One region of the Billgrantia tianxiuensis genome, then DNA from elsewhere that is predicted to be linked to it. Evidence: predicted binding sites of a transcription regulator. Region 1 holds the regulator's gene; each other region holds the start of a gene.

Region 1 (7,874 bases):
CGATCGCCGCGTCGTCCAGGCCCGTGCCGAAAGCGAAGGCGTCGAGGGGCGCCAGCGTATCCGCATGACCCTGCAGCCGGAGCGCTGAGATGCCAATGAAGACCCTGCATGCCCGGCACCTGGCCAAGAGCTACAAACGCCGCCGCGTGGTACACGACATCAGCCTCTCCATCGAGCAGGGCTGCGTGGTCGGCCTGCTCGGCCCCAACGGGGCCGGCAAGACGACTTCGTTCTACATGATCGTCGGGCTAGTGAAAGCGGATGCTGGCGAAGTCCACATCGATGACCAGGACCTCTCGCACAGCGCGATGCACGAGCGTGCCCAGGCTGGTATCGGCTACCTGCCGCAGGAAGCTTCGATTTTCCGCAAGCTGTCGGTGGCCGACAACATCATGGCCATCCTCGAGACGCGCAAGGACCTCGACCGCCACGGGCGGCACGAGCGGCTCGAACGCCTGCTGGAGGACTTCCACGTCACCCACATTCGCGACAACCTGGGCATGAGCCTGTCCGGCGGCGAACGCCGACGTGTCGAGATCGCCCGCGCCCTGGCCACCGAACCGGCGTTCATTCTGCTCGATGAACCCTTTGCCGGGGTCGACCCGATCTCGGTGGGCGAGATCAAGGGCATCATCCGTCAGCTCAAGGCACGCAACATCGGTGTCCTGATCACCGACCACAACGTTCGCGAAACGCTCGATATCTGCGATTCGGCCTATATCGTCGGCGACGGCCAGATCATCGCCGAAGGGGACGCTGCGGCCATTCTCGCCAACAAGCGGGTACGAGAAGTCTACCTGGGAGAGGATTTCCGGCTCTAAACCCCAACCACCCCGGCAACACTATGATTTAAATTAAAAGTTACTCAAAAGGCATGAATATTGCCGATGGCATGCTTATTGCAGTTATTTCGCTTGCAAGTCATCGCACGCCGGTCTAGGGTAGAGTTTTCCGGCAAATGAGCCCCGTATTCTCATGGCCATGAAAGCATCTTTGCAACTGCGTGTCGGCACCCAGCTGACCATGACTCCCCAGCTGCAGCAGGCCATCGCCCTGCTGCAGCTTTCGACTCTCGACCTGCGCCAGGAGATCCAACAGGCGCTGGAATCCAACCCCATGCTGGAGCTCGACGACGGCTTTGGTGAACAGGCCGTCAGCGAAGCCCAAAGCGAAGACTGGGCCAGCGAAATACCCAACGAGCTGTCGACCGACAGCGACTGGACCGATACCTACCCCGATCATGGCAGCGGCTCGGGTGTCACTGGCGAAGGCCCCGACTTCGAGCGTCAGGCCTCGGAGCAGACCCTGGCCGGACACCTGGTCTGGCAACTGGCGATGACCGACCTGAGCGAGCGCCAGCACATTATCGCCGAGAGCTTGATCGATGCCGTCGATGGTGCCGGTTACCTGGCCCAGACACTGGAGGAGATCCGCGACGGACTGCGCCAGCAGGGCCTCGACGGCCTGACCGTACGGGAAGTCGAGCAGGTATTGCTGCGACTGCAGCAGTTCGAGCCTACCGGGGTATTCTCCCGCGACTTGCGCGAGTGCCTGATGCTGCAGCTAGCCACCCTGCCCGACGACACGCCCCTGCTACCCCAGACCCGCCGCCTGGTGCGCCAGTTTCTCGAAGCCCTGGCCGCCGACGATCGCCGCCTGCTCAAGCGCCGATTGGGGTTGGACGACGAAGCCTTGGACGAGGTCATCGCCCTGGTCCGTTCGCTGAACCCCCGCCCGGGCAGCGCCTATGCCGAGGTCGGCAGCAGCTACGTCACGCCGGATCTGGTTGCCTATCATGACGAGTCCGGCTGGCGTGTCGAGCTGAACGCCGACGCCCTGCCCCGGTTGCGCATCCAACCCGACTACGTTGCCCTGGTGCGCCGCGCCGACAAGAGTCAGGACAATCAGTTTCTCAAGGATCACCTGCAGGAGGCGCGCTGGCTGATGAAGAGCCTGGCGAGCCGCAATGACACCCTGCTACGGGTGGGCCGCGAAATCATGGCGCGCCAGATCGAGTTCCTCGAGCAGGGCGAGGAAGCCATGAAGCCCCTGGTGCTGGCCGATATCGCTCAGGCCGTCGAGATGCATGAGTCGACCATCTCTCGCGTGACCACACAAAAGTTCATCCACACGCCACGCGGTGTGTTCGAACTCAAGTACTTCTTCTCCAGCCATGTCGGCGGCAACGGCGATGGCGACGCCCACTCCAGCACGGCGATTCGCGCCCGCATTCGCAAGCTGATCGCCGATGAGCCGCCACGCAAGCCGCTCTCCGACAGCCGCCTGGTGGAATTGCTCGCAGACGACGGGATTCAGGTGGCACGCCGCACCGTTGCCAAGTATCGTGAGGCCTTGGGGATTCCCTCCTCGAGCGAGCGCAAGCGTTTTCGCTGAGGCCTCCACGTAACGTTGACGCCAGACAATCTCGGCGGCTCGAGGGGGTTTGCAGGGCAGTAAAAAGGGTTACAATCGAGCTACCACCCGAAGGACGAAGGAGCTTGTCATGCAAGTCAACATCACCGGCCATCATGTAGAGCTGACCGATTCACTGCGTGACTACGTGAGCGAGAAGCTGAACCGCGTCCAACGCCACTATGACAACATTACCAACGTGCAGGTCACGCTCTCGATCGAGAAGGAACGCCAACAAGCCGCCTGTACGATACATGCCGCCGGCGCCGACCTGCATGCCGAAGCTTCCGATCCCGACATGTACGCCGCTATCGATGCCTTGACCGACAAGCTCGACCGTCAACTGGTCAAACACAAGGAAAAAGCCCAGGCGCGCGCCCAGGGCGCCGGCATTCGCTGAGTTGCCATGACACTGGAAACCATCCTGCCCCCGGAACGCGCGCTGTTCGACGTTCCGGGAGGCAGCAAGAAGAGGGTGCTGGAGTTCTTCAGCACCTTCATTGCGCAGAACACTCCGAGCCTCGACAGCCAGGAAGTCTTCAGCCGGCTGGTCGGCCGCGAGAGGCTGGGTAGCACTGGCATCGGCAATGGCGTCGCCATTCCCCATGCCCGTAGCCCACACTGCCATAGCCCCGTGGCGGCTTTTCTCAAACTGGCGGAGCCCATCGATTTTGACGCCATCGACGGCGAACCGGTCGATCTCGTCTTCGTACTGCTGGTACCCGAGGAGGCCGACGACACCCACCTGTCGCTGCTGAGCCAGGTGGCCAGCGTGATGAACGATGCCGACACACGTGCACGGCTGCGCAAATGCGAGAGCCAGCGCGAACTCCACGAGCGTCTCATCGAAGCGATACGACGACAGTCCTCGGCCTGAATTTTTCGTTACGCCGTTCGGCCAGCCCCTGATCAGGAGAACCCTCATGCAGCTTGTGATCATCAGCGGCCGTTCCGGCTCTGGCAAATCGATCGCACTGCAAGCGCTCGAGGACATTGGCTACTATGCCATCGACAACCTGCCGGCGATGCTGCTCGGGTCGCTGGTCGATGAGCTACGTAACTCCCCTACGATCCAGACTTCCATCGCCGTCAGCATCGATGCACGCAACCTGCCTCATGCCCTGGAACGTTTCCCGCGGCTGCTGGAAGAGCTGCGCGCCAAGCAGGTCGACTGCCAGATCGTCTACCTGACGACCGATGCCAAGATCCTGCACGAGCGCTACTCCGCCACCCGGCGTCGCCACCCCCTGACCCGTGGCCGCGACATGACCCTGGGTGAAGCCATCGAGTCGGAAGACGCCACGTTGAGCGACATTCGCAACCTGGCAGACCTGATCATCGACACTTCGCGGCTGTCGGTGCACGACCTTCGCGGCCGTATCACCGAGCAGGTGGCCAGCCATCGCGCCGACCAGTTGACCCTGACCGTGGAATCGTTCGGCTTCAAGGGCGGCGTGCCGCTCGATGCCGACATCGTCTTCGATGCGCGCTGCCTGCCCAATCCTTATTGGGACCCCCGCCTGCGCTCAGCCACCGGCAGGGAGCCCAGCATCGTGGAATTCCTGGAGCAGTACCCGCTGGTTCAGCAAATGCTCGACGATATCATCGCCTGGGTCGAACGCTGGCTACCGGCGTATCGCGATTCTCACCGCAGCTACCTTACCGTCGCCATCGGTTGCACCGGTGGCCAGCACCGCTCTGTCTATCTCGCCGAACGTCTCGCGCACCACTTGGCACAGCAGCAGCCGGACGTGCGCCTGCGTCATCGCGAACTCGGTATCCATACGCCGGTCACCGCCACACAGGAGCCGACCGCCGAGACGCCTGACCACAAGGAATCGTAGCGTGCCCTGCCGCAAGCTGATCCTGACCAACAAACGCGGCCTGCACGCTCGCGCTGCCACCAAGCTGGTGCAGTGCTGCCAGCCCTTCAATGCACGTATCATCGTCAGCCGGGGCCCCCAGCAGGCCGATGCCAACAACATCATGGCGTTGCTGATGCTGGGCGCACCCTGCGGCACCGAACTCGAGGTCAGCGCCGCAGGAGAGGATGCCGAAGCGGCCCTGGAGGCCATCGAGGCTCTGTTCGAGGCCCGCTTCGAAGAGGATAACTAGGGGAATGGCTGCGCTCGGCCATGCGGTGTTGAAGCCCTCTTCGCAGTGCCGTCGGGCTTCGCCTGGCCTGGCCATCGCTCGCTCATTCCCGATAACTTAATGGGGAAAGCGTAAAGCGCCCATTCAGCTCATGAGCCGGCCACGGTCATCTCGTCGATCAGCCAACTGCCGGTATGGATACTGCCGCGGGTATCGATGTCGCTGCCCACGCCGACCAGCCCCTTGAACATCGCTTCGAGATTGCCGGCAATGGTGAACTCCTCCACTGGATGCTGGATTTCGCCGTTCTCAACCCAGAAGCCGGCCGCACCGCGGGAGTAGTCGCCGGTGACACCGTTCACCCCCTGCCCCATTAGCTCGGTGACCAGCACGCCTCGACCCATCCGCGAGAGCAGTGCCTCGCGCGACTCGAGCGGGGCCGTGATGCGCAGGTTGCGCGCCCCGCCTGCGTTGCCGGTGGTCTGCATGCCAAGACGCCGCGCGCTGTAGGCCGAGAGCATGTAGCTGGCAAGGCGCCCTGCTTCGATGAAAACGTTGTCGCGAGTCTGCACGCCATCGTTGTCGAACGGCGAGCTGGCCATGGCGCCGCGCTCCATGGGCCGTTCGCCCAAGCTGAACCAGTCGGGAAACAGTGGTTCACCCAACCGGTCGCACAGGAACGACGCTTGGCGATAGAGCGCACCACCGGCTATGGCACTCATCAGGTGGCCGACGAGACCGCTGGCCACGGTGGCATCGAACAGCACCGGCAAGCGCCCAGTGGCCGGCCGCTGCGCGCCCAGGCGACGCAGGGTGCGCTCGGCGGCACGCTTGCCCACTTCCTCTGCGGCCAACAGGTCGCGGGGATTGCGCGCACTGGTGTAATCGTAGTCGCGCTGCATGCCGCCCTCATCTTCGGCGATCAACATGCAGGACAGCGAATGCCGGCTACCACGCTGACTGCCGAGGAAGCCATGACTATTGGCATACACCCGCACCCCCTCGCCACTGGAGAGCGACGCCCCCTCGGACTGGCGGATGCCGGACTCGGCACGCCCGGCCGCTTCACAGGCCAGTGCCAGCTCGACGGCCTGTTCGGTGGAGAGCGACCAGGGGTGGTGCACGTCGAGGTCCGGCAGGTCGGTGGCCATCAACTCGGCATCGGCCAGCCCCGCCGCAGGATCCTCACCGGTATACAGCGCGATGGCCATGGCTTTCTCCACGACCTCACGGATCGAGGCATCGCTGGCATCGGTGGAGGAGGCGCTGCCCTTGTGGCCGCGCAGGTAGACCGTGACGGCAATTCCCTGGTCGCGGGAGAGTTCGACGGACTCCACCTCTCCTTCACGTACGCTGATGCCGATTCCCTGATCGACACTGGCTCCCACTTCGCAGGCATCCGCCCCCAGGTGCTTCGCCAGAAGCAGCGCCTGCTCGGCGCGGGACTCCAGCAGGGCCTGCTGGGCAGCGGCATCGAAAGCCTTGGTCATGTGTGTCTCCCTCATTCACCGGCCAAGCCGGTCCTCGCAAGTGTCACTTCCCGCCGCAAGGCGGCGGCCTGATATACTGCTGCCATTCGGGCCTGTTCGCTGCGCGATGGCCAACCGAATTCCAATCCCTTACCACTTGGATGCGGCATGACCCAGGATATTCCCTCCCCCTCCGACGAAAGACCCAGCAAGTCGCAGCTCAAGCGTGAAATGCATGCGCTGCAGGCACTGGGCGAGCAGATCATCGCCATGACTCCCGCGGAACGTGCCCGCTTCCCGCTTTCCGAGGACATGCTCGCCGCCGTCGAGGAAACCTCCCGCATCCGCTCCACGAGGGGCGCCGGCGCCACATGCAGTACGTGGGCAAGCTGATGCGGCGCGAGGACCTGGAAGCGATCCAGGCCGTGTTCGACGAAATCGAGCAGGAGAACCGTCGCCGCGATCTGGCCTTCCATCGTCTCGAGAAGTGGCGTGACCGGCTGATCGACGAAGGCGACGAGGCCGTGGAGGCCTTCATCGCCGACTATCCCGATGTCGATCGCCAGGCGCTTCGCCAGTTGATCCGCAACGCCAGAAGCGAGCGCGAACGGGGCAAGCCCCCAGCCAACGCCCGCAAACTGTTCCGGCTGATCCGCGATACGGCCGGACTATAGCGCGGCGAGCTACGGGCCTCGGGCAACGAGCAAAGCCCGCAGCCCGCAGCCCGCAGCCCGCAGGATCTACAAGCTTGCGGCCCTCGTAGTGGTCAAGATTGCGTTCCTCCAACGGTGAGCTCATCAAGCTTCAACGTCGGCTGGCCAACCCCCACCGGCACGCCCTGTCCCTCCTTGCCGCATACGCCGATGCCAGTGTCGAGTTCCAGGTCGTGGCCGATCATCGACACCCGCCCCATCGCCTCCGGCCCGTTGCCGATCAGGGTGGCGCCCTTCACCGGCACGGTGATCCTGCCATTCTCAATCAAATAGGCTTCGCTCGCCGAGAACACGAACTTGCCCGAGGTGATGTCCACCTGGCCACCGCCGAAGCTGACCGCATAGATACCACGCTTGACGCTGCCGATGATGTCGGCCGGATCGTCCTGGCCAGCCAGCATGTAGGTATTGGTCATGCGCGGCATCGGCATGTGGGCGAACGACTCGCGCCGGGCATTGCCGGTGGGCGTCATGCCCATCAGCCGGGCGTTGAGCTTGTCCTGCATGTAGCCGGTGAGGATGCCGTCCTCGATCAACGTGGTGTTCTGGCCCGGTGTGCCTTCGTCGTCCACGCTCATGGAGCCGCGCCGATCGGCCAGGGTGGCATCGTCCACCACCGTCACGCCAGGCGCAGCGACACGTTGCCCCATGCGACCGGCAAAGGCGGAACTGCCCTTGCGGTTGAAGTCGCCCTCCAGGCCGTGCCCCACCGCCTCGTGAAGCAGAATCCCCGGCCAACCGGGGCCAAGCACCACCGGCATCTGCCCGGCCGGAGCGTCCACTGCCTCCAGGTTTACCAGCGCCTGACGCACCGCCTCCTTGGCAAAGCGCTCGGCGGCGTTGTCATCGCGCAGCCGCGACATGGCATAGCGCCCGCCGCCACCCGCACTGCCACGCTCACGTCGTCCATTCCGGACCGCAATGACGCTGACGTTGAAACGCACCAGCGGCCGAATGTCCGCCGCCAGGGTGCCATCGCTGGCACGCACCAGCACGACCTCGTGCACGCCGGTGAGCGATGCGCTGACCTGGGAGACAGCCGGGTCGGCGGCACGCGCCACCCGGTCGGCTTGCTTGAGCATGGCAATCTTCTCTTCCGCCGACAGGCCGGCGAGAGGATCGATTGCGGCATAGCGCAACGCGCCCTGGCTCACGACTCGGGAACCAAGCGGAAGACGCGCTCCGC
Region 2 (7,874 bases), 1.7 Mb from region 1:
ATGCAGCCTCCTGCTGGATCATCAGGGCCTGGTGGATGGCGCGTGCGGCAAGCTTGCCGTGCTGCACCGCCTGTACGGTGAGATCCTGCCCCGGTGCGATGCAGTCGCCACCGGCATAGACGCCGGGGAGCGAGGTCTGGAAGTCGTCGTCAACTTGGATTCGCTCGCCGTCGCGCACCAGGCTTGCCGCCAGCGGGTCGCTGAGGCTGGCGCCATCGAAGCCCTGGCCGATGGCCTTGAAGATGGCATCGGCAGCAAGGTCGAAGGTTTCGCCGGTACCTGTCAGGCGGCCGGCCTCGTCGCGCGTCTTCTCGAAGCGCATGCCGGCCACCCGTCCCTCGCCATCGAGTAGCACCTTCGCGGGCCTGGCCCAGGTCAGCATGCGAACGCCGTTGGCCTTGGCGATCTCCTGCTCGTGGCCGGTGGCCGACATCGCCTCGAGGCCACGCCGATAGACCAGCGTGACCTCCTCGGCACCCAGCCGAGACATCTGCGTCGCCATGTCGATGGCGGTATTGCCGGCGCCGATCACGACGCAACGGCGGGCCAGTGGCAGCCCGGCAAGGTCGTCGGCCTGACGCAGCTCGCGGATGTAGTCGACGGCGGGCATCATCCCCGGGGCCGCTTCACCGGCCAGGCCCAGCTCGCGGCTGGCACCGAGCCCCAGGCCAAGGAACACCGCATCGAAGTCGTCACGCAGCTGCGCAAGATCCAACTCGCGCCCCAGCCGCTGGCCGTAGCGAATCTCGATGCCGCCGATGCCGAGCAGGAACTCGACCTCGCGGCGGGCGAAATCGTCGGTCATCTTGTAGCGGGCGATGCCGTATTCATTGAGCCCGCCGGGCTTCGCCTCGGCTTCGAAGATCGTCACCCGGTGCCCGAGCATCGCCAGGCGATGGGCGCAGGAGAGCCCCGCCGGGCCGGCTCCGACCACTGCCACGTGACGACCGCTGTCGGCGGCACGCCGGAACGGGTGCCCGTCGAAACGCATGTGATCGGTGGCGTAGCGCTGCAATAGCCCGATCAGCACCGGCTGGCACTCTTCGTGGTGATTGCGCACGCAGCTCTGCTCGCAGAGGATCTCGGTGGGGCAGACCCGCGCACAGCTGCCGCCCAGGATGTTCTGCTCGAGAATGGTGTGTGCGGCACCGTTGATGTTGCCCTCGCCGATCTGGCGAATGAAGCGCGGAATGTCGATGTCCGACGGGCAGGCCTCGATGCAGGGAGCATCGAAGCAGTACAGGCAGCGCTGGCTCTCGATCTGCGCCTGGCGTTCGCTGAGCGGCGGATGCAGGTCACTGAAACCCTCGGCAAGCCGGGTCGCGTCATAGGCCGGGGCTTCACCGACCCGGGGCAGGTGGTTCAAAGAGTGGGTCACGGTCGTTACCTCGTTGTTCTTGGCTGTATGTCGCCGGGCTGGACGCCGCCGGTTATGGCGTCCTTAATCGCGCTTTACCGCCTGCGGTGCGTGGAGTTCGGCGCGACGCTTGAGCAGGTCGAAGACGCCAGGGTAGGCCGGGCGCTCCAGGTAACGGCCGGCACCGCGTTCGGCGCGCAGCTCCCCATCGCGCCATACCCACTTGCCCTGGCTCACGGTATGACGGGGAATGCCGCGCACCGTCCTGCCTTCGAAGATGTTGAAGTCGACGTTCTGGTGATGGGTTTCGGCCGAGATGGTGCGGGTGCCGCTGGGATCCCACACCACCAGGTCGGCATCGGCACCGACTTGTATCGAGCCCTTGCGCGGGTAGAGGTTGAAGATGCGGGCGGTATTGGTGGAGGTCAGCGCCACAAAGTCGTGGATCGACAGCTTGCCGCTGTTGACACCTTCATCCCACAGCACTGCCATGCGGTCTTCGACGCCGGCGGTACCGTTGGGAATCTTGGTGAAGTCGTCCTTCCCGGCGGCCTTCTGATCGGCGCAGAAGCAGCAGTGATCGGTCGCGGTGGTCTGTAGATTGCCCGACTGCAGGCCATGCCACAGCGCCTCCTGATGCCCCTTGGGACGGAACGGTGGGCTCATCACGTGGGCCGCGGCACGTCCCCAGTCGGTATCCTGATAGACGCTGTCGTCGAGCACCAGGTGGCCGGTCAGGCATTCGCCGTAGACCGGATGGCCCTGCTGTCGGGCGTAGGCGATCTCGTCGACGGCATCGCGGGTCGAGACGTGGACCAGGTAGATGGGGGCCCCAAGGGTACTGGCGATGCGAATGGCGCGGCTCGCCGCCTCGCCCTCGACCTGTGGCGGCCGCGACAGCGGGTGCGCCTCGGGCCCGGTCATGCCCTCGGCCAACAGCTTCTGCTGCATGTGGTAGACCAGTTCGCCGTTCTCGGCGTGCACCGTGGGTATCGCGCCAAGCTCCAGGCAGCGCGAAAAGCTCTGCACCAGGATATCGTCGGTGGCCATGATGGCGCCCTTGTAGGCCATGAAGTGCTTGAAGCTGTTGACGCCGTGCTCGCGCACCAGGGTGCCCATCTCCTCGCTCACGCTGTCGTCCCACCAGGTGATGGCGACGTGAAAGGCGTAGTCGGCGGCGGCTTTCTCGGCCCAGCCGCGCCAGGTGCCGAACGCCTCCATCAGCGACTGGCCGGGGTTGGGGATCACGAAGTCGATGATCGAGGTGGTACCGCCAGCGAGCGCCGCGGCAGTGCCGGTGTAGAAGTCCTCGCTGGCCACGGTGCCCATGAAGGGCAACTGCATGTGCGTGTGCGGGTCGATGCCGCCCGGCATGACGTACAGGCCGTCAGCATCGATCACCTCGCCGCCGGCGGGAGCGTCGAGGCCAAGGCCGATGGCCTGGATCTTGCCGTCGGCGCACAGGATATCGGCCCGGTAGCTATCGCTATGGGTCACCACGGTGCCGCCACGAATCAAGAGGCTCATGTCGCGTTTCTCCCTTTCGTTGTTGTCTTCATTCGCCGTCGGTGAGACGCCCGTAGGCTTCCGGGCGACGGTCGCGGAAAAACTGCCAGTTGTTGCGTATCTCACGCACCATCGCGAGGTCGATCTCATGAACCAGCAGTTCGTCCGCCTTGTCGCTGGCCTGGGCCTCGATCTGCCCGCGCGGATTGACGATGTAGGAACTGCCGTAGAATTCGCCGATGTTCCACGGCGCCTCGGTGCCGACACGGTTGATGGCGGCAATGAAGCAGCCGTTGGCGGCGGCGGACGCGGGCTGCTCGAGTTCCCACAGGTACTGGGATAATCCGGCCACGGTCGCCGACGGATTGAAGATCACCTCGGCACCGTTGAGTGCCAGCGCCCGCCAGCCCTCGGGGAAGTGGCGGTCGTAGCAGATGTAGACGCCGATCTTGCCGTAGGCGGTATCGAAGACCGGCCAGTCCGACTTGCCCGGCTTGAAGAAGAATTTCTCCCAGAAGCCGGCGACCTGGGGGATGTGGGTCTTGTGGTACTTGCCCAGGTAGCTGCCGTCGGCATCGAACACGGCAGCGGTGTTGTAATAGACGCCGGTCACGGTCTCCTCATAGATCGGTACGACCATCACCATGCGATGCTCGGCGGCAAGCTTTTGCATCATTCGGCAAGTGGGGCCATCCGGTACCCGTTCGGCGGCCGCATACCACTTCGCATCCTGGCTGGGACAGAAATAGGGCTGGTTAAACACTTCCTGAAAGCAGAGCACCTGCACGCCGGCCTGGGCAGCCTGCTCGATCAGCGGCAGGTGTGCCTCGTTCATGGCATCGCGAATCGCCGCGGGCTCCAGGTCGGTACTGGTCTTGAGGCCCATCTGAATCAGGCCAATCGTCATCTTCTGCATCTCTTCGATCCTGTTGTGATTGTTGTCAGCCTGCGCTTTCCGCATCGGCACGGGCAATTTCAAAAAGCTGACTCAACAGACAGCTTTTTGAAATTAGTTGCTCTCCCACGGGATAGCAAGACTCAAACGTTGAATTCGCCATGGCCTGACTCAAGCTCTTGTCGAGCAAGGAAAAATCATCGCCTCATCAGGCGTTTGCACCAGAGCGAAGGAGGAATGCCCCAACTATGAACTTATGCTGTATTTTTATTTTGCTTTTTAAATCAAAAGTTTATGTTTTAATTTTGGTAATTAAAATTAGCCTGTTAAGGAATCTTGAACCAAATTGGAAAGTGACTAGTCTGTCATGAGGCGCTTTTCCGTGGGGAGCGGAAACCTCCTCAGTAGTCTTTGCCCAGCTCACCCTTAACATTGCTGTCTTTATAGTCAGCTTTTAAAACATAAACTTAGCATTCGGAAAGTGTATCGAGCTGGACGATTCGGCGCGGGAGTCAGCCAATCGAATGGCAATGGGCATACATATTGCTTCTTGCCGGCAAGACCAAGACCAACACAACAATGAGCTCATGCACCGAGTGACGGAGAACAACAATGACCCAGTCATCGAGGATGTTGGACAGGAAGGGCCTGATCGAACTCGAGGTAGGCGACGACTTACGCAATAGTCCACGGTTCAACGACGACATCGCACCCACCAAGGCAAGTGAAAGGACCTGGTCGAGATGGAACATCGCCGCGCTCTGGGTCGGGATGTCGATCTGTGTGCCCACCTATACCCTAGGCGGCGTTCTGACCGCCTATTTCGGGCTCAGCGTGGGCGAGGCCCTGTTGGCGATACTGCTGGCCAACGTGATCGTACTGATTCCGCTGACGCTGAACGCCTTTCCCGGAACCAAGTTCGGCATTCCCTTCCCGGTGGTGCTGCGCTCTTCGTTCGGCATCCTCGGCTCCAACGTGCCCTGCCTGATTCGCGCCCTGGTCGGCTGCGGCTGGTTTGGCATCCAGACGATGTTCGGCGGCCTAGCCATTCACCTGCTGCTCGCTGCGCTCTTCCCGCCCTGGCAGGCATTGGGGGGCATCGGCGAGGTCATCGGCTTCTTCGTTTTCGGGGCGATGAATCTCTACGTGGTGATCCGCGGGGCGGAATCGATCAAGTGGCTGGAGACGCTGGCCGCCCCCCTGCTGCTGGCAGTTGGCATCGGGCTGATGTTCTGGGCCTGGCCGCACATGTCGATGACCGAACTGCTGGCACAGCCTCCCTCGCGTCCGGAAGGCGCTTCGGTCGTTGGCTACTTCCTCGCCGGCCTGACGGCCATGGTGGGCTTCTGGGCCACGCTATCGCTCAACATCCCAGATTTCAGTCGCTTTGCCAAAAGCCAGAAGGATCAGATCGTCGGCCAGGTGCTGGGCCTGCCCCTGACCATGTTCTTCTTCGCCGCCCTCGGCGTGGTGATGACGGCCGCCTCGGAGTCCCTGGTCGGTCGAACCATCGCTGACCCGGTCAACCTCATCGGCATGATCGATAATCCGTTCTGGGTCGGCATTGCGATGGTGCTGATCATCGTGGCCACGATCTCGACCAACACGGCAGCCAACATCGTCTCGCCCACCAACGATTTCCAGAACGTGGCGCCCAAACTGGTCGACCATACGCGTGGCGTGCTGCTGACCGGCCTCGTGGGCGTGCTGCTGATGGGCTACGACCTGCTGCAAAAGGCGGGAGTGATCGGTGCCGGCGTCTCGCTGGAGCAGATGTACTCGAACTGGCTGCTGGGCTATTCCAGTCTGTTGGGGCCCATTGCGGGCGTCATGGCGGTGGATTATTTCCTGATCAAGCGCCAGCGGCTCGACGTACCGAGCCTCTACCAGGACGGCCGGGTCTACCCCGCCTTCAACCTGGCCGGCTTCATCGCCTTCGGCGTTCCCGTCTCGCTGACCCTGCTGTCGCTGGCCACCGGGACCATGTACTGGTTCTATGACTATGGCTGGTTCACCGGCTCGCTGTTGGGTGCCGTACTCTACTATGTCATGAGCCTGATGCTGACTCCGGCCGGTCAGGCCGTGCAGGCAACCGCCATGGATATGGAGCGCCACCTGTGAGTCGACCCGCATGAGAACGCTCGGCTAGCGGCCCCTCAAGTCGCGGCGATATCACGCTCGCCGCGATAGTGGCGATCCCACATCAGCACGGCGCCGGCGACGGCGCCGGGCAGCAGGAACAGGTTGGCCAGCGGGATCCAGGTGATCAGCGTCACCCAGCCGCCGAAGGTGAGGGTCTGCCAGGAACGCGAGGCGAGCCGACGACGCATGTCGGCGAAGCTCACCTTGTTGTTGTCCATGGGGTAGTCGAGGTAGGTGATGGCCATCATCCAGGCCGAGAACAGCGCCCACAGGAAGGGCGCGGCGACGTTGAGCGCCGGCACCCAGCTGAGGATGAACAACGCCAGGGCCCGCGGCAGGATGTAGCCGAGCTTGACCAGCTCACGCCCCAGGGCGTCCACCGCGGTACGCGCCAGGCCGCGATCGTCGAGCGGCGGCCGGCCGGTGGCCTGCACTTCCACCTTGGCCGCCAGGAAGCCGTAGAAGGGCGCGGCGATCAGATGGGTCACCAGGGTGAAGGTGAAGAACACGATCAACACCAGGCTGACCACGAACAGCGGCCAGATCAGCCATTCCAGCCAGCCGAGCCAGGCCGGCACCAGGGCCATCCAACTTTCCAGCCAGCCGCCGAAGTGGCTTACCACGTAGTAGAGCATGGCCGAGTAGACCGTCAGGTTGACGGCGATCGGGGCGTAGACGTAGCGACGCAGGCCGCGGCCGTAGACCAGCCGCGTCCCGCGAGACAGCGCCGTGAAGGCATCCAGCATCGGAATCCTCTTCCCATCACTCCTTGCGCGTCAGCGCATCTTCATCGATCTGGTCGGGGTCCATGTGGCGGATATCGAGCCCCTTGACCAGGTAGATGACGTACTCGGCGAGATTGTCGGCATGATCGCCGACCCGCTCCAGCGCGCGCAAGATCCACATCACGTTGAGTACCGGGCCGATGGCGCGGCTGTCCTCCATCATGAAGGTCATCAGCGAGCGCATGGCGCTGCCGTACTCGTCGTCCACCGAGTCGTCCTCGTGCACTACCTGCAGCGCCAGCTCGGTATCAAAGCGTGCGAAGGCGGTCAGCGCATCGCGCAGCATGCGCCGCACGTGCTCGCTGATGTGACGCACCTCGACCAGACCGCGCACGTTGTTGCCGCTGTCGATCAGCGTCAGGGCGTTGCGTGCGATCTTGCTCGCTTCGTCGCCGATCCGCTCCAGGTCGGCGGTGGCACGGATCACCGCCAGCACCAGGCGCAGGTCGGAGGCGGCCGGCTGGCGCCGGGCCAGGACCCGCGTGCACTCATCGTCGATCTTGAGCTGCATGGCGTTGACGTCTCGGTCTCGGTCGCGCACCTTCTCGGCCAGGCGGCTGTCGCTGTCGAGCAGCGCCTGGATCGCCTCCTGGACCTGCTGCTCGACCAGCCCGCCCATGGTCATCAGTTGGGTCTTGAGCGCCTCCAGCTCCTGGTTGAACTGGCGGGAAATGTGTTGGCTATGAGTTTCGCTGGTGATGTCCATCGTGCTCTCCTCGGGTCGCGGTAGACGTTCCCGTTCAGGCCATGCGACCGGTGATGTAGTTCTCGGTGCGGCGCAGGCTGGGGTTGGTGAACAGGGTGTCGGTGGGGGCGTACTCCACCAGTTCGCCATCCTGCAGGAAGGCGGTGTAGTCGGAGACCCGCGCCGCCTGCTGCATGTTGTGGGTGACCAGGATCAAGGTCAGCTGCGACTTCAATCCGCGAATCAGCTCCTCGATCTTGAGCGTCGAGATCGGGTCCAGCGCCGAGGCCGGCTCATCGAGCAGCAGCACCTCGGGGCGTACCGCCAGCGAGCGGGCGATCACCAGGCGCTGCTGCTGGCCGCCGGAAAGCGACCAGGCCGAGGCGCGCAGGCGATCCTTCACTTCCCCCCACAGCGCTGCGGCATCCAGCGCCCACTCGACGATGTCGTCCATGCGCCGGCGCGTCAGTCCTCCCTGCAGACGCAGGCCGAAGGCCACGTTGT
Region 3 (7,874 bases), 1.8 Mb from region 1:
TCGATGCGGTTGGCATAGTACTGCAGCAGAGTGTCGTAGTAGCTGTTGTCGCCCACCAGCATGGCGCCGACCAGGCGCTTGCCGTCGCTGGAGACCACCAGCTTGCGGTACTGCTGCTTGAGCGGGTCGAGGAAACGGAACTGGCGTGCTCCGGGTGTACGGTCGCCGTGGGCATCGCCGATGGAGCCCACGTCGACCCCCATCAGCTTGAGCTTGGTGCTCATGTCGGCGCCCTTGAAGGCTTCATTTCCCTCGAGCAGGGTGGCGGCGGCGACCTTGGCCATCTGGTAGCCGGGGGCGACCAGGCCGAAGATGCTGTTGTTCCACAGCGCCACTTCGCCGATGGCGAGGATGGCCGGGTCGCTGGTCAGGCAATTGTCGTCGATCACCACGCCGCCGCGCTCGCCGATCTCCAGGCCACTGTCGCGGGCCAGTTCGTCGCGGGGGCGAATGCCGGCGGAGAAGACGATGAGGTCGGTCTCCAGCACTTTCTCGTCCTGGAACACCATGCGGTGGCGACTGGCCTCGCCGTCGACGATCTCCTGCGTCGCGCGGCCGGTAAGCACCTGTACGCCCAGCGCTTCGATCTTCTCGCGCAGCAGCTCGCCGCCTTCGGCATCGACCTGCATTGGCATCAGCCGCGGGGCGAATTCCACCACGGCGGTGTCGAGGTTGAGCCCACGCAGGGCGTTGGCGGCTTCCAGGCCGAGCAGGCCGCCGCCCACCACCACGCCGGTGGTGGCGGTTTCGGCAGCGGCACGAATGGCGTCGAGGTCCTCCAGGGTGCGGTAGACCAGGCAGCCCTCGCGGTCGTTGCCGGGAATCGGCGGCACGAAGGGGTAGGAGCCGGTGGCCAGCACCAGGCGGTCGTAGGGGTAGCGGCCCTGGGGCGTGACCACTTCGCTCTTGTCGCGGTCGATCTCGGTGACCGCTTCATGCAGGCGCAGTTCGATGCCGTGCTCGGCATAGTAGTCGGCGGTGGAGAGCGCCAGCGAGGCGGCGTCACGGCCGCTGAAGTACTCGGAGAGGTGCACGCGGTCGTAGGCCAGGTGACGCTCCTCGCCAAACACGGTGACGGCGTAACGCTCGGTGGCGCCCTGTTCGACCAGCTGCTCGACCAGGTGGTGGCCGACCATGCCGTTGCCGATGACGATCAGTTGCGGTTTGACGGGCGTGTTCATGCGGCCTCCTTGGCGGGGCTGTGCGGTGATTCGTTCGATGCGTCGTCGAGCAGGGCCTGGGCGTCGGCGGCGCCGAGCAGCAGCGCGGCGCGGCAGGCGGTGAGGTCGCGACCGGCCAGGGCCTGCTCGAAGTACCAGGGGCCGGAGGCGGTGTCGCCGTAGAGCACGGCGCCCTCCAGGCGGCCGCCTCTCAGCAGCAGGCGGCGGTAGTCGCCCTGCTGGGGATCGCGGTAGCTGAGTACCTCGTGATCGGGTTCGGCTTCGGTGGGGCCGAAGGCGTAGAGCGAGATGCCGCTGACCTTGAGCTTGGTGGCGGTCGGTTTCTCGACGTAGCCCTGTGCGTCTTCGTCATCGGCGTGGTCATGGTCGAGACAGAGCCGCTCGGCCAGCACCTCGACCTGGCGCCAGATCGGCTCGACCAGGCCGTAGAGGTTGCCGCGGTGCTCGCAGCACTCGCCCAGAGCGTGGATCGCCGGGTCGCTGGTGGTCAGCCACTCGTCGACGATCACGCCGCGATTGACCTCCAGTCCGGCCACGCGCCCTAGTTCGGCATTGGGCACGATGCCGATGGCCACCACCACGCAGTCGGCGGCGAGCCGCGTGCCGTCGGCGAGCAGGGCGGCGCACACCTGGCCCTCGGCGTCGGCTTCCAGCCGTTCGAGCTGGGCGTCGGTATGGATGTCGAGCCCGCGACCGCGTAGCTCATTCTCCAGCAGGCGGGCGGCGGTAAGGTCGAGCTGGCGATTCATCAGGCGGTCGTCGCGCTGCAGCAGGCTCACCTGCATGCCGCGCTTGCGCAGCCCTTCCGCGGCTTCCAGGCCGAGCAGGCCGCCGCCGATCACCACGGCGTTGCGGCCGCTTTCGGCGGCGCGTGCCAGGGCGTCGGCGTCGTGCAGGTCGCGGAACACGTGTACGCCGGGAAGCTCGAGTCCCGGCACCGGCGGGCGGGCTGGGTTCGAACCGGTAGCCAGCACCAGGCGGTCGTAGTCGAGCCGGCGATCAGCATCGGTGCTGAGTGTGCGTGCGTCGCAGTCGATCTTCTCCACCCGCTCGCCGAGGATGAGTTCGATGCCCTGCTCGGCATACCATTCGGCGCTGCGCAGGGTGAGGGCCTCGCGCTGCATTTCGCCGGCCAGCAGCGGCGAGAGCAGGATGCGGTTGTAGGCCGGCGCCTGCTCGGCCCCGATGACCGTGATCCTGGCGGGGCGCTCGGTCCGGGCGAGGAGTGCCTCGACCAGCCGGTGGCCGGCCATGCCGTTGCCGACGATGACCAAATGCTCGACGGTGGATGTCTCGGGATGTCGCCGTGGCATGCGAACACCTCCTCTCGCTGCGCTTGTCAGAATGACGGGCCTATAACGCAACGACGCCTCGGCGCTTCCCCTGTCGATTCGAGGATCGAACCGGGGAGCACAGAGACGTCGTTGTCGCATTCATGTGGGCGATCGCCTTTGATCGCCGCTTTGTCCTGCAGGTATCAAGATTCTGGCCAAGGTACCTGGTGCGTGAAGTTTTTCCTTGTGTGCCAGTGTGTTGGAAAGTGACTTGGGGGCGTGATGCTGGCCGGAGGAAACTCAGCTTTCACCGGCCATGCACATCAATGGTGCGTTGCGGCATCGAAATGCACAGGGCTGTAGCATGCCGCCAGTAGCGCGGGATCGAAGCGGCCGCCCTGCGCTTCGAGCTGGCTCACGATGGGGGCGGCGAAGTGCAGTGCGGCCTGTGGCGTCGGGCGCAGCATGTCCGCCCCGCAGAGATGCTGATGAATGGGGGCTGCGTCGTTGTCGAGCGTTTCGAGATGGCGAATCGAGCGGTCGAGGTAGGGCGGCAGGGCTAGCCACTCCCGTGCCTGGCGACGGTGATCCGGCGAGGCGGCCAGCCACTCGCTGGCTGTTGCCAGGGCCCGCAGCAGGGCGGCCAGGGTAGCGGGGTAGCGCTGCGCCCAGGAGCGGGTCACGCCGAGCACTTTCTCGGGGTGGTCCTGCCACAGTTGGGCGCCAGTGGCGACCAGTTGGCCCGCGCCGCAGTGGCGGGCCAGGGTGCCCCAGGGCTCGCCGGCGCAGAAGCCATCGATCTGGCCGTTGCGCAGGGCTTCCACCATGCGCGGCGGTGGCAGGGCGACCAGTTCCACGTCGCGGTCGGGGGCGATGTCGCCCAGGGTCAGCCATTCGCGCAGCTGGTAGTGCTGGCAGGAGTAGGGGTAGACCATGGCCAAGCGTGGGCGTTTGCCGCTGCCCGGCCCGCGCAGCCAGTCGCCCAGTGCCAGGGCGCTGGTGCCTGGGTCTGTTGCTAGCGCGGCGCCGCTGGCCTGACACAGCGACGTGGAGAGCGTGATGGTATTGCCGTTGCGCGAGAGCAGCGTCGGCGCAAGCGTTTCGCAGGGGGCGCGGCCCAGCCCCAGGCTCATGGCCAGCGGCATGGGGGCGAGCATTTGGGCGCCGTCGAGCAAGCCGGCAGCGACCTTGTCGCGCAGGGTGCTCCAGGCGTTCTCCCGCGAAAGACTGACCTCGAGGCCTTGGGCGGCAAAGCAGCCCTGCTCGCGGGCGACGATCAACAGAGCGGCGTCGAGCAGCGGCACGAAGCCGAGGGTGAGACGCTCGAGTTCGGGGCTGGCGGCATGGTGTTGCGGGTGGCTCATGAGCGGGATCCCCGTTGGTCGGGTCGCCCCTGGGGCGATGCCAGGGTCGGATTCAGGCGGTCGAGTATGTCAATGACGCTGTCGGCGACCTCGGCGATACGCTGGCCGCGATCCATGGCGAGCTTGCGCAGCATGCGGTAGGCCTGCTCCTCATCGCAGCTCTGGTGCTTCATCAACAGGCCCTTGGCGCGTTCGATGCGCTTGCGCTCGGCGAGCTGGTTGCGCGCCTTGTCGAGTTCCTGGCGCATGCTGTGGAAGGCGTCGAAGCGGGCGATGGCGACCTCGACGATGGCCTCCACACGCTCCGGCACCAGGCCGTCGACCACATAGGCGCTGACGCCGGCCTTGAGCGCGGCCTGCAGCGTGTCGGAGTCGTGTTGGTCGGCGAAGAACACCACCGGACGAGGGTTTTCGCGGTTGAGCAGGGCCATGCTTTCCAGCGTGTCGCGGTCGGGGCTCTCCATGTCGATGATCACCACGTCGGGCTGGTGGCGCTCGACCATCTCGTTGAGGCTGGCCGGGCTCGTCAGCCGGCAGATGACCCGGTGACCCTCGGCCATCAGCGCTTCCTCGACCATGGCGGCACGCACTACCTCATCGTCGACCAACAGAATGTTCAGAGGTGATGGTGATGGCATAGGGTCTCGCTCTGTGTCGCGCCTTTGCATTGGCGCAAGAGCCTAGCGGCTCCTGTGGTACTTCTTGCGAAACACGATGCAAGAAACGTTCCAACTGATACTCCGTCGCGGACAGTGGGGCATTTGGCGTGCTACTGGCTGGTGGCGAGCGAGCCTGATTCGCTCACTGGCACCAGTCTGGTGCAAGGGCGGAACCGGCCGTGGGGAAATGGTGCAAAGCAGCATGGAGGGGCGTCAGGAACGAAGGAGCATCTGCCTGATACCCGCTCGTTCTTCGGTGGATGGCACGCTTCCTGCTTGCTACGGGTCAATACTCTCTAGAGGGCGCCATGCGGTGCCCCAAGCGGCAACGACGCCCGCCAACGCCACCCTTCGGGGGCGGCCGTTGGCGGGCGTCGTCGTTTCGCCAAGACCAGACAGGAGATCGACATGCGCGAGGCCCGAACCACCTGCCCCTACTGCGGCGTCGGCTGTGGCGTGCTGGCCAGCGTCGAGAACGAGCGGATCGTCGAGGTGCAGGGCGACCCGGAGCATCCGGCCAACTTCGGCCGGTTATGCGTGAAGGGTTCGGCGCTGCACGAGACGTTGGGCCATCATGGCCGCCTGACCCGGCCGCGGGTTGACGGCGTCGAGACCGATTGGAATACGGCGCTGGAGGCCGTCGCCGAGCGGCTGGCGGCGGTACGGGCGGCCCACGGGCCGCAGGCGCTGGCCGCCTACCTCTCCGGGCAGCTGCTCACCGAGGACTATTACGTCGCCAATAAGCTATTCAAGGGCTTTCTCGGTACGCCGCACCTGGATACCAACTCGCGGCTGTGCATGGCCTCGGCGGTGGCGGCCCACAAGCGTGCCTTCGGCGCCGACGCTGTGCCATGCAGCTATGAGGATCTCGAAGAGGCCGAGCTGGTGGTGCTGGTGGGCTCCAACCTGGCCTGGAACCATCCGGTGCTCTATCAGCGGCTGAAGGTGGCCAAGCAGCGCAACCCGCTGCTGCGGGTGGTGGTGATCGACCCACGGGTCACCGATACCTGCGAGATCGCCGACCTTTACCTGGGGCTCAAGCCGGGCAGCGATGCGCGCCTGTTCACCGGGCTGCTGGCGTGGATGGCGAAGCGCAACAAGCTCGACCGGGTCTACCTGGAGGCGCATACCCAGGGCTTCGAAGAGGCGCTTGCCGCGGCGCGGGAGCAGGATGCCGCTGTGGAGGCCATCGCCGCCGACTGCGATGTCGATGCCGAGCGCCTGGAGACCTTCTTCTACTGGTTCGCCAGCCACCTGCATGTGGTCACGCTGTTCTCCCAGGGGGTGAACCAGTCGAGCAGCGGCACCGACAAGGGCAACGCCATCATCAACTGCCACCTGGCCGGCGGCAAGATCGGCCTGCCGGGGGCGGGACCTTTCTCGATCACCGGCCAGCCCAACGCCATGGGCGGGCGCGAGGTGGGCGGGCTGGCCAACCAGTTGGCCGCTCATATGGACTACGACACACCCGGCGCGCGAGACCGGGTCACGCGCTTCTGGGCCACTGAGCGGCTGGTGCCGTGCCTGCCCGAGGCGCCCGGCCATAAGGCGGTGGCACTGTTCGAGGCGATCGAGCGCGGCGAGGTGCAGGCGCTGTGGATCATGGCCACCAACCCGGCGGTGAGCCTGCCGCGGGCCGACCGGGTGCGTGCGGCGCTGGAGAAATGCCCGCTGGTGATCGTCTCCGAGTGCATGGCCAACGCCGACCTGCTGCCCTATGCCGATATCGTGCTGCCGGCCTCGAGCTGGTCGGAGAAGAACGGCACCGTGACCAATTCCGAGCGGCGCATCTCGCGCCAGCGCGGCATCCTGCCTCCGCCTGGGGAGGCCCGGCACGACTGGTGGATCGTCTGCGAGGTGGCCAAGCGGCTGGGCTTCGGCGAGGCGTTCGCCTATACCCATCCGTGCGAGATCTTCGACGAGCACGCCCGGCTCTCGGGCTTCGAGAACGGTGAGGGCCCGGGTGAGAGCCGCCGGCTGTTCGATATCTCTGGCCTGGCCGGGCTCGACCGCGACGCCTACGATGCCCTGGCGCCGATCCAGTGGCCGGTCAACGCCGGGGCCCCCCACGGCACCGCGCGGCTGTTTACCGATGGCCGCTTCGCCACGCCGGGCGGCCGCGCGCGGCTGCTGCCGGTACGTCCGCGCCCGCCGGCCCAGGCATTGGACGCGGCCCGTCCGCTGCGGCTCAATACCGGGCGCGTGCGCGATCAGTGGCACACCATGACACGCACCGGCCGTGCGCCGCGGCTGATGAATCACCGCGCCGAGCCGTTCATCGAACTCACCCCGGAAGATGCCGCCGAATGGGGCGTGGCGGAGCATGGCCTGGCGCGCCTGGAGGGAGCGGGTGGCGACTATGTCGGCCGGGTGCGGCTGTCGCGCGGACAACGTCGCGGCGAGGTGTTCGTACCGATGCACTGGAGCGGCTATTTCAGCGGCACGGCGCGCATGGGGACGCTGCTCGAAGCGCATCTCGATCCGGTCTCCGGCCAGCCGGAATCGAAGCACGGCGCGGTGGCGCTGGCCCCGCTGGCGGTGGAGTGGGAGGCCACCCTGCTGGTGGCCGACGACCTGGGCGTGGCGGAATCGAGCTGGTGCGACGAGAGCCGCTACTGGGCGCGCATTCCGCTGCACGGCTGCCAGCGCTGGCAGTTGGCCGGTGGCGAGAGCGCCTGCGGCGGGGTTGCGAAAAAAGCGGCGCAGCGCGACTGGCTGACCTGGCTCGAGGCGACGCTGCCGGTGGCGCCGACGCTGTGGTGCACCGATCCGGCTACCGGAAGGCTACGTGCCGCCGGAGTGGATGCCGCGGGACGCCTGCGCTGGTGGCTGATGGCGGGACCGCCGGTAGAGCTGCCCAACCTGGCCTGGCTCGACGCTCGCTTCGAGGAGGCCAGAGCCGGTGTGGGGCTCTCGGCGCAGCATCGCCGTCGGCTGCTGGCTGGCTGCGACGACGGCGCCGCCAATCAGGGGCCGGTGGTGTGCAGCTGCCATCAGGTGGGCCAACGCGCTATCCTAGAGGCTATCCGTGAAGGCGATGACAGCGTCGAGGCGTTGGGCGCCAGGCTGGCCTGCGGCACCCAGTGCGGAAGTTGCGTTCCCGAGCTGAAATCGTTGATCGAAGAGGAGAAGGCCCATGCGAGCGCTGAGCCAATTGAAATCACTGCTGTCGCCTGAGCTGTGGCGTTGGGCGCAGCGGCCCCGGGCGTTGGGGCAGGCGGCGTTCTCGCGGCTGCACGGCCTGGGTCATATCGTGCGTTCGCCGTTCGGCCGTTCCACGCGCGTCGAGGCGCCCACCCTGACCCTGGACGGCGAGTGTCGCGCCGGCCGGGTCTATCTGGTGGGGGCGGGCAGCGGCGATGTCGAGCTGCTCACGCTCAAGGCCGCGCGCCTGCT

What was found. Region 1 encodes sigma-54, which starts transcription at its own class of promoters, with help from an activator protein. Its sites were predicted from a motif close to TGGCACNNNNNTTGCTNT; they were not measured.
Region 2: EKK97_RS23145 (NCS1 family nucleobase:cation symporter-1) is a predicted target of sigma-54. The motif match lies at 4,291-4,308, and genes of this name have one in related genera.
Region 3: EKK97_RS06580 (nitrate reductase) is a predicted target of sigma-54. The motif match lies at 4,740-4,757, and genes of this name have one in related genera.

The regions. Positions count from the first base shown of each region.
Region 1 is NZ_CP035042.1:3,207,620-3,215,493, forward strand. Features, by position in the region: gene lptA (lipopolysaccharide transport periplasmic protein LptA) at 1-88, shown strand, start outside; gene lptB (LPS export ABC transporter ATP-binding protein) at 96-821, shown strand; gene EKK97_RS15030 (RNA polymerase factor sigma-54) at 976-2,394, shown strand; gene hpf (ribosome hibernation-promoting factor, HPF/YfiA family) at 2,504-2,812, shown strand; gene ptsN (PTS IIA-like nitrogen regulatory protein PtsN) at 2,819-3,289, shown strand; gene rapZ (RNase adapter RapZ) at 3,336-4,256, shown strand; gene EKK97_RS15050 (HPr family phosphocarrier protein) at 4,258-4,527, shown strand; gene pmbA (metalloprotease PmbA) at 4,656-5,996, opposite strand; partial or broken gene yjgA (ribosome biogenesis factor YjgA) at 6,144-6,649, shown strand; gene tldD (metalloprotease TldD) at 6,742-7,874, opposite strand, start outside.
Region 2 is NZ_CP035042.1:4,932,829-4,940,702, forward strand. Features, by position in the region: gene EKK97_RS23130 (NAD(P)-dependent oxidoreductase) at 1-1,378, opposite strand, end outside; partial or broken gene preA (NAD-dependent dihydropyrimidine dehydrogenase subunit PreA) at 1-2, opposite strand, end outside; gene hydA (dihydropyrimidinase) at 1,442-2,884, opposite strand; gene EKK97_RS23140 (nitrilase-related carbon-nitrogen hydrolase) at 2,913-3,779, opposite strand; gene EKK97_RS23145 (NCS1 family nucleobase:cation symporter-1) at 4,371-5,879, shown strand; gene cysZ (sulfate transporter CysZ) at 5,915-6,646, opposite strand; gene phoU (phosphate signaling complex protein PhoU) at 6,663-7,391, opposite strand; gene pstB (phosphate ABC transporter ATP-binding protein PstB) at 7,426-7,874, opposite strand, start outside.
Region 3 is NZ_CP035042.1:1,380,224-1,388,097, forward strand. Features, by position in the region: gene nirB (nitrite reductase large subunit NirB) at 1-1,181, opposite strand, end outside; gene EKK97_RS06565 (NAD(P)/FAD-dependent oxidoreductase) at 1,178-2,494, opposite strand; gene EKK97_RS06570 (CmpA/NrtA family ABC transporter substrate-binding protein) at 2,779-3,819, opposite strand; gene EKK97_RS06575 (ANTAR domain-containing response regulator) at 3,816-4,457, opposite strand; gene EKK97_RS06580 (nitrate reductase) at 4,887-7,655, shown strand; gene cobA (uroporphyrinogen-III C-methyltransferase) at 7,615-7,874, shown strand, end outside.